Novipirellula caenicola: one gene and its partner. The protein of the gene in region 1 interacts with the protein of each later gene in a pairwise test. Links are inferred from orthologs where the notes say so. Each region holds a gene or a part of one and is shown on either strand. Other genes may lie near its edges.

Region 1 (5,539 bases):
GAAGCCGTTGATCAATCCGCAGCCCCCCGCAACCAACATCGCAATCGGCAGCGCCGCCAACAGCGGCCACTCCTGGTTCGCCATCAGCACGCCCAGCACCGCGGATGACAGCGCCAACAGCGACCCGACCGACAAATCGATGCCGCCCACTACCAGGACCAACGTCATACCGACGGCGAGAAACGTCAGATCAGGAATCTGGTTCGCGATCGATACCAGCGTGGTCATCTGAAAAAAATTCTTGCTCATCACGCTGAACACCGCGACAAGTGCGATCAGCACCGCCACCAGTCCACCGTATTGAAGAATCGATTGTCGAAGTTGAGTTTGTTTCATTGGAAATGATGATCTTATGAATGGACGCTCTGCAAACGGTCTTTATAGCCGTGGAACGATGCTTGCATGATTTTTTCTTCGCTCCACTCGTTGCGACCGAACGTGTCGACCATTCGGCCCGCCGACATCACCGCGATGCGATCGCATGTTTCAAACAATTCTTCTAAATCACTGCTGACGATCACGATCGCTTTGCCTTGATTGGCTAACGTTTCGAACAGTTGATAAATCCGCTGTCGTGCCCCGGCATCGATGCCGCGAGTCGGTTCGTCAAACAAAAAGACGTCGGCGTCGCGAACCAGCCATTTGGCGACCGCAACCTTTTGCTGGTTCCCACCGCTCAGCGTGCCAACAAATTGATCAATCGACTCGCAACGTGTCGCCAACGAGTCTCGCATCTCGGTGGTGATGCGGTTTTCTTCGGTCTCGCGAGTCAATCCGAGACGCGAAAATCGTGGCCACAAACTGCTCAGCGTCGTGTTGGTGCGAATCGATTGTGACAATAACAACCCATCCTGTTTGCGGTCTTCGGTGACCATCGCCATGCCCGCCGCGACCGCTTCGCTGGGGTGCCGGAACCGACGCGGTGTGTGATCGCGGCCTAGGTAAACGTGTCCAGACGTCGCAACATCGGCGCCAAAGATCGCTCGCAATAATTCCGTCCGGCCCGACCCCACCAATCCCGTAATCCCTAGTCGCTCGCCTCGCTGCACGGTGAAGCTGACTTCGCGAACGATCCCCGACGTCAACGACTCGACCCGCATCGCCGTTTCGCTGCTCGTGTGGCAGACGTGATCACGTTTGGCTGATGCCGTCGCTTCGCCGCTCATCAAATCGACCATTGCATCGGTCGTTAGCGATGCGGTCGGTTGGGTGCCCGCAAGCGTCCCGTCACGCAGCACGGTGACTCGGTCGCTTAACCTTGCGACCTCGTCCAAGCGGTGGCTAATGTAGATGACCGCAACCCCGTCCTCACGCAGTCGCTGCAAATGGGCGAACAATTGCTCGGATTCGCTACCTGATAGCGCTGCGGTGGGTTCGTCCAGGATCAGCAGCTTGCACTGGCGTGCCAGCGCGGCCGCGATCTCGACCATTTGTTGCCGACCTACCCCGAGCGACCCGACCAACGCGTGTGTGGAGACGTCTGACAATCCAAAGCGATCCAGGATCTGCTGAGCCATGCGGTGCAGTTCCCTTGTGTCAACCGCGCCGAATCGATGGGGTAACCGAGTCAGCAGCAGGTTTTCGGCGACCGACAGCGTCGGAATCAGATTCAACTCCTGCTGCACGATCTCGACACCGCGGCTTTCCGCGTCTTGCTTGTTCGACGGAGCAAACGAGTCACCCTCGAGCGTCATCTCGCCTTCGGATGCTGGCACAAGCCCGCTGATGATCTTGCACAACGTGCTTTTGCCCGCCCCGTTGGCTCCCAACAGTGCATGGATCTCGCCCGAACGTAGCTCCAGCGACACGTTTTGCAGAACCGTTACACGGCCGTAACGCTTTGTCAGCCCATCGACTTGCAATAACGAACTCACAGGCTTTCCTTTGTGATCAAATCGACCGGCGTTTCAACATCGGCGGTGGCTGCCGATTTTTCGTTGACTTGCTTCAGCGCCGCCTCGATACCAAATACCGCCAACTGATCACCGTGCTGGTCCGCGGTCGCCAGGACCTTGCCTTGTTTGATCGCCTCTTGAATCGCGGTGATATTGTCAAAGCCCACGATCATCACTTCGCCTTCGCGGCCTGCACTTTTGACCGCCGCGATTGCCCCCAAGGCCATTGAATCGTTCGCCGCCAAGATCGCCTTGATCTCGGGGTGTTCGCTTAACATCGACGATGCAATCGTGTTCGCTTTGCTCATCTCCCATTCGGCCGTTTGGCTGTCGACGATCTCAATCCCAGCGTCTTGCATCGCGGCTTGAAAGCCTTTCAAACGCTGCTGGGCATTGAATGAAGTGCGGATGCCCTCCAAAATCGCCACCTTGTCTCCTTTGTTCAGTTTGGCCGCCAAGTGATCGCCCACCGTCTTGGCTCCCGCCATGTTATCGGGACCGACAAACGGGATCGAAATCTGTTCTTGTGCCAGCACGTCGGCATCCAGTCGATTGTCGATGTTGATCACGACGACACCCGCTTGCGATGCACGACGCAGCGCCGGAACCAGTGCTTTTGAATCCGCCGGAGCGATCACAATCGCATCCACGCCGCTGGCGACCATTTCTTCGACGAGCGAGACTTGGCGGCTGAGGTCACGTTCGTCCTTAATTCCGTTGACGACCAAGTCGTAGTCATCCGCGTGTTCAGCTTGATGTTCCGTCGCCCCATCAGCCATGGTCGAAAAAAACTCGTTCGCCAACGACTTCATGATCAAGGCGACGCGAGGCTTGTCATTGTCCGCGTCTGCGGCTTGGGGACCTTCGGGCGTGGTCGACGATGAGTTGCAGCCCACCAACAACATCAGGGCTAACAGCAAAATGGAATGACGAACGTTCATGGTTCTCTCTTTGACGTGTGCGGTAAAAATGAAAGGATGTTTTATCGGGGCAAATCCGTATCAGGACAAATCAGTTCGGAAGTTGTCTTTGGGGTCATCCGAGGGTCGTAATGCGTTCGGCTCAGGAAATTTCGTTTGTGTTCGATCCGTTGACCAATCAGCATCCCAACCCGATGCGTGAGTTTTTGAGTTGCGCTCTTATCACAACCCGAAGCGTCAGCGAGGGAATCTTTAACTTGGCTCGGTGCCTCGCTGACGCGCCGGGTTATGATTTTTGAAGCCTCACGCTCTCAAGAGCCACTCCTCACTCCTCACTCCTCACTTGTTTCTCAATCATCGGACGCGTCCCCATGCTTGGCTGGGCGCCATGGCGTGATGCCGCGATTGCCCCCGCCGCGCTGGCGAATCGTACGGCCTGGATCAAGTTGTCGGTTTCGGCCCAGTGAACGCCCAAGGCACCCGCAAACGCATCCCCTGCGGCGGTCGTGTCAACGGCGGTAATAGGGTGAGCCGGGAAGTGGTGCAATGTGTTGTTTGAGTACAGCACCGATCCGCGGTCCCCCAACGTGATCACGACGTTCTCGCATCCTCGGCGGTGTAGTTCTTGGGCCGCGTTGTTCGCATCTTCGATCGTTTCAACGGGACGCCCCACAATCGCAGCCGCCTCGGTTTCGTTCGGGCAAACCAAGTCCACGCCCAGCAGTTCATCGCTCCACACCTGGGGTGCGGGAGCGGGGTCCAGGATGGTCCGCACGCCGGCTTGCTTGGCGATTGCGATGGTGGCGAGTACCGCATCGAGCGGGATTTCAAGCTGCAACAGCACCACTTCGGCCGTCTCGATCACATCACGACGCGTTTCGATATCCTCAGGCGTGACGCGTCCATTGGCTCCTTGGACCAACATGATCGAATTCTGGCCGCTGGCTTCCACCGTCACGATGGCAAGTCCGCTGGGGCAATCTTGGGTCGTGATCACGCCATCGCATTGAATGTCGTGCGATTTCAAGTTCTGACGTAGAGTGCCAGCGAAGGCATCGTCGCCGACGCGGCCAATCATTCGCACATCGCTGCCCGCCAAGGCAGCGGCGACCGCTTGATTAGCACCTTTGCCTCCACTGATCTCGGCCGACGAAGTTGCCGTGATCGTTTCTCCAGGACGAGCAAAACGGTCACAGCGAACGACCAAATCCATATTGATCGATCCAACGACCGTGATCTTGGGGCGTTTGCGTTTCATCGTTTTGCCTCGCCGATCGAGTCGCGGCTCACTAAGTGTACTTTCATCGAATGTTTTTTGATTCGGGGACGTTTGCCGCTTCGCAATTGTTGGGTGATCAGTTCGGCGGCGGTGCGTCCCAGCGCCGGGACGTCTTGTGCGATGGTGGTCAGCGGAACACTCATAAAATCGGCGAAAGGAATATCGTCAAAGGTCACGATCGACAGATCCTTGGGAACACGCAGCCCCATTTCCGAAATCAGCCGCAGGGCTCCCAAAGCGTTTGGAGTGCTAAAGGCGAAAAAGGCAGTGATGTTCGGATGCAGGCTTAGTAGTCGTTTGGCCGATTCGTAGCCCGAATGTTCACTAAAACTGTCGCCGGCGATCATCGCCGAGTCCAATTGGATGTCATGTTTGGCTAATCCCTCGCGAAGTCCTTCGATTCGTTGGTCGTTCGGTAACGTTCCCGGTAATCCTTGCAACACGCCGATGGATCGGTGTCCATGGTCCAGCAGCAACTCGGTTGCCCGCTGGGCACCGCAGCGATGATCCGATGTGACTTGGACGAGTTTACTTTTGGCAAATCCGCGATCGACCAGCACAACCGGCAGCCCTGTACCATCGATTGCGGACAGATGTTCGTGTCGTCGACCGACGGGACAGACGACCAGGGCTTCGATTTGTCTGGCAAGCAGTTGTTCGATTAATTGTTCTTCGTTTGCGGTGGTTTCGCGGCTGTCGGCAACGATCACTGAGTAGCCTTCGTGTTCGGCGGTCAAAGTGACTTCGCGAGCGATTGAGGCGAAGAACGGGTTCGACAGATCGGGAACGACCACGCCGACGAGTCCCGAGCGTTTCAGTCGCAGCGACCGAGCGACCTGGCTAGGCCGGAAGCCGAGTTTGGCTGCCGCCTTTTTGACTGTCTTCTCGGTGGCCTCACTAATCCGGTACTCACGAGCGCGACCGTTGAGCGAGCGTGAAGCGACGGAAACGCTCACCCCTGCTGCATCTGCCACATCTTGTAGAGTCAGCGACATCTTATGATCCCGTCGCATTCATCTCTTCAGGGTCATGAACGAATCCGTAGTGGACGAGGCAACGAGTCCCTGTTGAGAGACTAATTCGTGGAAGAGGCCACCGTTGAGAAGAGGCAACGAGTCCCCGCAAGCAGGCTTTCCGCCGTCCCTAATCCCGCAAATCGCCCAGCTGCCGCACATCTAGCACAAACGATTGTGCCACTTTACACCCGGAACCCACCCCCGTCAACCGTTGTCTATAGAGCAATCCCCACCCGTAGCACAGGCTGCCAGCCTGTCACCGGCCGGGGATCCCCTCACGTAGCGAAAGTCGCGAAGACTTTCGGCGGGTAGCACAGGCTGCCAGCCTGTCACTGGTCGGGGGTATAGCGCGAGGGATCTTTAGCAAGATCCACTACGGGACTGTTGTCGTCGCACGGCTTTCCAAGCCGTCAGCGTGCATCGCGCTCG
Region 2 (6,736 bases), on another replicon or contig:
TCATCCACCAACGGGTTCCAAGTGGCCGCGCCGGCCGCATGACTGCCGACAAGATCCTTGTCGTTGGCGGCCAGAATGTGTCCATATTGTCGGCCTGCACACCCCACCGCGACGCTGATACAACCGATTGCGAGCAAAGGGAGCGATAGAACAGCAAAGTTTCTCATAGGATTTCCATCCGTTAAATCCGCAACGATTGATGATTCCAAGGTGGCATCGGCGATCCCTTGCCCCCGACAATGCGTTTTACTGGGCACCGACGGGATCCGGCGGAGCTCATCAAAGGTGTGTTTGTGTGAGGTTGGATTGACAATGACGCTGTCCAAACGACGGGAAAAACTTGGGAAATCAAAATTTCTGCAAGAATTCCTCGCTCGAATGTTGCCAGTCGCCTTGTCGGTTTGATGTGAGGTATCAAAATGTGGTTCACGTCGGCTAGAGCACTGCCCTTGGCGAGAACTTGGCCAATCGGGTAGTGATTGCCACCTGATCCGATTGAATCGGATGTTCCGGTCGAACTGCGTTGACAAATTGTGCTGGATCGAGAAACTCACGCAGTTCTTCCTGTCCCCCCAAAGCACCGCAGACTACCCCATGTGAATCATCCCCGTCATTTGTGCAGCTACGCTTGACGGCGATCCATGCCAGAATTTGCTATCGAACTGGCTTTCTACAAGAATTTTCTGAGATCTTTCATCACTTATGCCTACCCCTACCGAACAATCCGAATTGGTTCCATCGACCGCGACATCGCCCACCGTTCCGCGAACAAATCCGCACGAAGGCGACTATTTAGGCGGCACGTTTTCGGGACAGATGACGCCGCCAACCATGACGGCATGGACGGGGGGTGCGATTTTGCCTTCGCCAACATCGATCGATGACGACGATTTGCTTGATGATGACGACGACGATGATGGGGACGAGGACTCCGGATTTGGCTCCGATGACGACTCCGAAGGAGGCGGCACGGGCGACGACGGATTCAACGATGGACTCGATGAAGACGACGAGGTCGATGAATTCGACGATATCGACGAAGATGATTTCGATGACGATTTTGACGACGATTTCGAGGAAGAACTCGAAGACGACTACGAGATCGAGATCGAAGACGAAATCAGTGCCGAATTTGGGCTGAGCAGCGGCGACGGCACCGAGGACGACGAACTGGAAGATTTCGACGACTTTGACGACGTCGACGACGACCTGAACGACTAGATCCCCCGTTTCGGTAGTGGAGCTTGCGAAAGCTCCCTGTTTTCTACGTGCAAGTGGATCTTTAGCAAGATCCACTGCCCAAAATCAGCGACTCCCAACGCACTCGTTAGCGTCAGCGGCGTTGGGCATGGCTGTACCGCGAAATCACGCCCGCTCTTCGAACACAGGTCCTGCAAAGGTGTCTTAAAATCGGATATGGTTTCCGATTAGTTGTTGTCTGGCGGAATATTGAAATTCGCCGACTCCCGAACACCTTTGCCCTAGCGTCTAAAAGCGATTGATGATGCCCGCTTCCGTGAGTCCTTTCCGTGCTCCACCGAGCAGCCCCAATTTCCCAAAACTTGAACTCGAAGTTTTGCAGTTTTGGGACGATCACGACATCTACAAAAAATCGTTGGCTCAGCGTGCCGATGCTCCTTCGTTTGTCTTCTACGAAGGCCCTCCGACCGCGAATGGCTTGCCGCACCCTGGCCACTGTCTGACCCGCTCGATTAAAGACGTTTTCCCCCGCTACAAAACGATGCGAGGCTATCGCTGCGAACGCAAAGCGGGCTGGGACACGCATGGTTTGCCGGTTGAAGTCGAGGTGGGCAAGGAACTCGGCATCCACAGCAAGGAAGAGATCGAAGCGTTCGGTGTCGAACCCTTCATCCAAAAATGCCAACAGAGCGTGTTTCGCTACATGCAGCAGTGGCAAGACCTGACCCGCCGACTCGGATTCTGGGTCGACCTGGAAAAGGCCTACGTCACCTACCACCAAAGCTACATCGAAAGTGTTTGGTGGAGTCTAAAGACACTTTTCGAACGCGGGCTGTTGTACCAAGGACACAAGATCGTGTGGTGGTGGGCCCAAGGCGGCACGGCGCTGTCCTCGGGCGAAGTCGGCCAAGGCTATCGCGAAGTCGCCGACCCCAGCGTGTATGTGCTGTTCCCGTTGGTCAACAATCCCAAACGTTCGCTTGTCGTATGGACCACGACTCCCTGGACGCTGCCAAGCAACATGTACGCGGCGGTCCACACCGAATTGGACTATGCCGTCGTCCGTGACGACGAAACCGGCCAAGAACTGGTGATCGCAGCCGACCTAGTCGAAACGATCGCAGGCAAACTGAAACGCGAACTTCCCGTCCTGGAAACCGTCTCCGGAAAATCGCTGGTCGGCCAGCGTTACGTTCCTCCGTTTGACAACTATTACAAAACACTCGGCGACGCGACCGGCAACCTGACCAGCGGCGAATCCGAAGCGTTGATGTGGCGAGTCGTCTCGGCTGACTTTGTGACCACCGAATCGGGTAGCGGTATCGTTCACCAAGCACCAGCGTTCGGCGAAGTCGACTACGAAGTGCTGACCCAAGAGCAAGCACGTTTTGTCGAAACCGATCGGCCCGAGCTGTTGTGCGCGGTCGGACCGGACGGCAAGTTCACTGACGACTTTGCGGAGATGAAAGGCACTTGGGTCAAGGACGCCGACAAACCGATCTCGCGGATGTTACGCGACGCCGGCAAGTTGTTGTTGCTCGAGCAATACCTTCACGATTATCCGTTCTGTTGGCGAGCGAGCGAAGATCCGCTGATCCAATATCCACGCCGCAGTTGGTTCGTGCGAACAACCAAGTTCCGCGACCTGATGCTGAAAAACAATTCGCAAATCGGCTGGCAACCTGAACACATCCAAAACGGTCGTTTTGGCAATTTCCTCGAATCCAACGTCGACTGGGCACTGTCGCGTGAACGTTTCTGGGGCACACCGCTGCCGATCTGGGTTTGCCAAGAAACCGGACAAATGGAAGCGGTCGCCAGCTACGACGAAATCCTGGCCAAACCGGGTGTCCAAGGAACCGAAGTTTGGGAACAGGCCAAGGCGGCCAACCCCGAATTGGCGGACGATCTGCGAGTCCACAAACCTTACATCGACGCGGTCACCTATGATTCGCCGTTCGCCGAGGGTGCTCGGATGCAACGGGTGACCGAGGTCATCGACTGCTGGTACGACAGCGGTGCGATGCCGTTCGCCCAATGGGGCTGGCCTCACCAAAACCACGAATCGTTCCAAGATCAATTCCCCGCCGATTTCATCTCCGAAGCACTCGACCAGACTCGTGGTTGGTTCTACAGCCAATTGGCGATCAGCACGATGTTGTTCGGCGAAGGGGCCTCGATCAGCGAACGAGAAGATGGTGGCGAAACTCAAAAGGTGTCGGACACCCTTTCCGACGATTTGGCCGCTCAAGCCTACCCGCATCCGTATCGCAACTGCATCGTGCTGGGGTTAATGCTCGGCGAAGACGGCAACAAGATGAGCAAGAGCTTGCGAAACTATCGCGAGCCCAACGAGATCTTTGACAAGTACGGTGCCGATGCACTGCGTTGGTTCTTCTTTGCTGGGCAACCGCCGTGGACCGCCATCCGCTACCGCGAACAATCGATCAAAGATTCGATCCCCGAGTTCCTGCTGCGACTTTGGAACGTCTTTAGTTTCTTCAGCATCTACGCCGGTATCGACGGTTTCGATCCTACCACCGCAACCGACGCGGACGATCAACTCACTTCGGCAAGTTTGGCGTCGGCTCCAACGTACCGCGATATCAGCGAGCGAAGTGAAATCGATCGCTGGATCATGTCGGAGCTGAATCGCACGAATGAAATCGTGGTCGACCGCATGGACGTGCTGGACAACTACAACGCGTGCCAAGCGATCACGTCGTTCGTCGACGGATTGAGCAATTGGTACGTTCGCCGTAGCCGCGACCGATTCTGGGCCAGCGACAAGGACTCGCAAGACAAACACGATGCCTACTGGACGCTGTACGAATCGCTGCTGCAGATCACCAAGATCGTCGCTCCGTTTGTGCCGTTCCTATCCGAAACGCTTTGGCAAAGCTTGACCGAACCGTTTGGAGATCGCACACGAAAGAGCGTCCACTTGTGCGATTACCCGGTCGCCGACAACGATCGCATCGACGCGAAACTTTCGACCAGCATGAAACTGCTGCGTGAAATCGCCTCGCTTGGCCGTGCCGCACGCGCCGAAGCCAAACTGAAAGTCCGCTTGCCACTTTCGCAAGTCGAAGTGGTGTTGGCGGATGATGCAGAGATCGATTGGCTGAAGTCGCACGACTCGCTCGTTCGCGAAGAATTGAACGTCAAATCGGTCGACTACACCACCGAAGGCGACCAGTACGTGCAGTACACCGTGGTCCCAAATTTCAAACGACTCGGCCCACGCGTTGGCAAAAACATGCCGGCGGTCAAAAAAGCACTGACCACCGCCGACGGCAACACGCTGCTGACGGCACTGGGGCGTGACGGATTCGTGGAAATCGAATTGCCCGGCGGTGAACCGTTGAAACTCGATAACGAAGACATCGAAGTTCGCTTGAAGGCCAAAGAGGGCTGGGCCGCCAGCCAAGGTGCCAGCAGTGTTGTCGTTCTGAACACCGAGGTTACCGACGAACTCCGCCGCGAAGGGATCGCCAAGGACCTGATCCGAACGATCCAAAGCAAGCGGAAAGAAATCGATTGTGGTTACACCGACCGCATCACCGTAGGCATCCTCAGCGACGACATCGAAGTCGCAACGGCGCTTAAAGAACATGGTGATATGATCTGCAGCGAAACGCTAGCCAGCGAACTTCGCTCCGATGCGATCGCGGGTACCGAGCCGAGCGAAACGGAATTCGGCAAAGTCTTTGTGCAAAAGAACGTCTGATGCCAGAATCCAACATGAGCGAATCGAAACTTCCCATCGCGGTATTCCTGAGCGGCAGTGGGCGTACGCTTGCCAATTTGATCCGCCATCGTGACGAACACGGGTTGCCAATCGAAATTCGATTGGTGATCAGCAGTCGTGACGATGTTCGTGGCTTGGAGATCGCCAAAAACGATGGCATTCCCACGCGAGTGGTTCGTAAACGTGATCACCGCGATCCGTTTGAACACTCACGTGAAATGTTTGATCCCTGCCGCGAAGCCGAAGTCAAATACGTCGTGATGGCGGGCTATTTGAATCATGTGCTCGTCCCCAACGACTTTGAAAACCGAGTGATCAACATCCATCCGTCGCTGCTGCCGTCGTTCGGCGGTGCGGGGATGTATGGCCACTTCGTACACGATGCGGTACTAAAGCGAGGCGTCAAGATCAGCGGCTGCACGGTCCATTTCGTCGACAACGAATACGACAACGGTCCGATCATTGTGCAAAGGTCATGCCCTGTAAAACCCGATGACGACGCCGACACATTAGCCGCCCGCGTGTTCGAGCAAGAGTGCCTGGCACTGCCCGAGGCGCTACGAACCCTGCTCTAAAAAAAAATGCCACCCACACAGATGCATATTGAAGCGGGGCATCTTGCATTTAGGGGGAAAAGCTTCGGAAATTCCCTCGGTCCTACCCAACTGGCTAGGTGCAGAGAAAATGATGGAATGTAATACCGACGTCCCGACCGATCGCTCGGATCTTTGAACCACACCCCGCAAATGTCAGGCTCTTCGGCCCGGAACACAGCGTTTAGAAAACGACAGAAAGATTTTTTTGCTGACGTTGGGCTTCTCTATTTTTCTGTCGCATCAATATTTCTGTCGATACCGACCGCGGTACGAGCAAAGGTGCCCGGCACTCATTCACCCCGATCCGTATGGTCCGAGAGGCCCAGTAACGATCAATCTCGCGAATTCCGGTCCCGGGTTCACACCTAAACGCCAAGTGTTCGACGTAATGTTACGACATAAAGTTATCCCTCTTTCTTTCTGCCTTGCCGGAGTATTGACGTCTTTTATCTATGCGAAGTTCGTCGGCATCGTAATGGTGAACGACGAGATGAATAGGCTTGGTCATGCAAGCGTCGACTGGACAAGCCCTCAGATCGCCCATCTGAACACGTTGCATTTCATTCATGTCGTCCTCCCCAGCTTACTCGAACTAGCATGCCTCCTAGGTGGCTCGGCAATCTACTTTCTGAACTCTGCCAAGAACATTCGGTGGCTTTTTGTTTGCGTGCTGATAGCTGCGTGGTTGTGTTCGCGTTGGAAAGATTTGATTGGCAACCTGTTTATGTTGATAGACTGAAGGTAGCACTCGGAGCCAAACAAAATCATTTCCGCGAAGACGGAGGACAAACAAATGTACGACCAACGCGAGAAAGCCCAACGAGACGATGAGTGGGCTATCTCTGGCGCCCGAGAAGAAGGATGGAATTCAAAAGGGGGTATGAATTCAAAGGGGTCAAACCTCTTTTTCAACCAACAGGGACACAGCATCTTTTGTGATTGTGTCGCAACATTGAATGAGAGCTTGGTCAAAATCTGGAATCGGTGGAATCAGTTGCTCGCGTGAAGTTGTGCCGATAATTGCCCCACCAGGGCGAGCCCACGCGGAAAGCAGCTTGATTGGTTTTCGCGATCACATTTTCTAACCTTGCTCCCCTTTTTCGCTAACGCGTGTCAAATCGATTGCGGACTTGATCAGAGTGAGTTTGCTGCGTCAGAGAGGCAGCGTGATGCTACAGCTCCAACGCCA

The links.
Region 2: the proteins of ABEA92_RS07130 (region 1) and ileS interact in binary tests that used the Escherichia coli proteins (3 or more experiments, as listed by UniProt). The link is inferred for Novipirellula caenicola from one-to-one orthologs.

What each region holds. Positions count from the first base shown.
Region 1 is NZ_BAABRO010000002.1:895,167-900,705, forward strand. What follows is about bases 854-3,668. They hold ABEA92_RS07130 (sugar ABC transporter substrate-binding protein), read right to left. Parts: upstream 2,837-3,668; coding sequence 1,871-2,836; downstream 854-1,870. Other genes in these bases: ABEA92_RS07125 (sugar ABC transporter ATP-binding protein), read right to left, coding at 854-1,874; rbsK (ribokinase), read right to left, coding at 3,141-3,668. In the rest of the region: ABEA92_RS07120 (ABC transporter permease), read right to left, coding at 1-336; more of ABEA92_RS07125, read right to left, coding at 351-853; more of rbsK, read right to left, coding at 3,669-4,073; ABEA92_RS07140 (LacI family DNA-binding transcriptional regulator), read right to left, coding at 4,070-5,089. UniProt on the Escherichia coli protein: Part of the ABC transporter complex RbsABC involved in ribose import. Binds ribose. Also serves as the primary chemoreceptor for chemotaxis.
Region 2 is NZ_BAABRO010000001.1:687,150-693,885, forward strand. The notes cover bases 1,119-5,130. They hold ileS (isoleucine--tRNA ligase), read left to right. Parts: upstream 1,119-1,501; coding sequence 1,502-4,930; downstream 4,931-5,130. Other genes in these bases: ABEA92_RS02410 (hypothetical protein), read left to right, coding at 1,119-1,221; purN (phosphoribosylglycinamide formyltransferase), read left to right, coding at 4,930-5,130. Outside these bases: ABEA92_RS02405 (penicillin-binding protein activator LpoB), read right to left, coding at 1-167; more of ABEA92_RS02410, read left to right, coding at 703-1,118; more of purN, read left to right, coding at 5,131-5,526. UniProt on the Escherichia coli protein: Catalyzes the attachment of isoleucine to tRNA(Ile). As IleRS can inadvertently accommodate and process structurally similar amino acids such as valine, to avoid such errors it has two additional distinct tRNA(Ile)-dependent editing activities.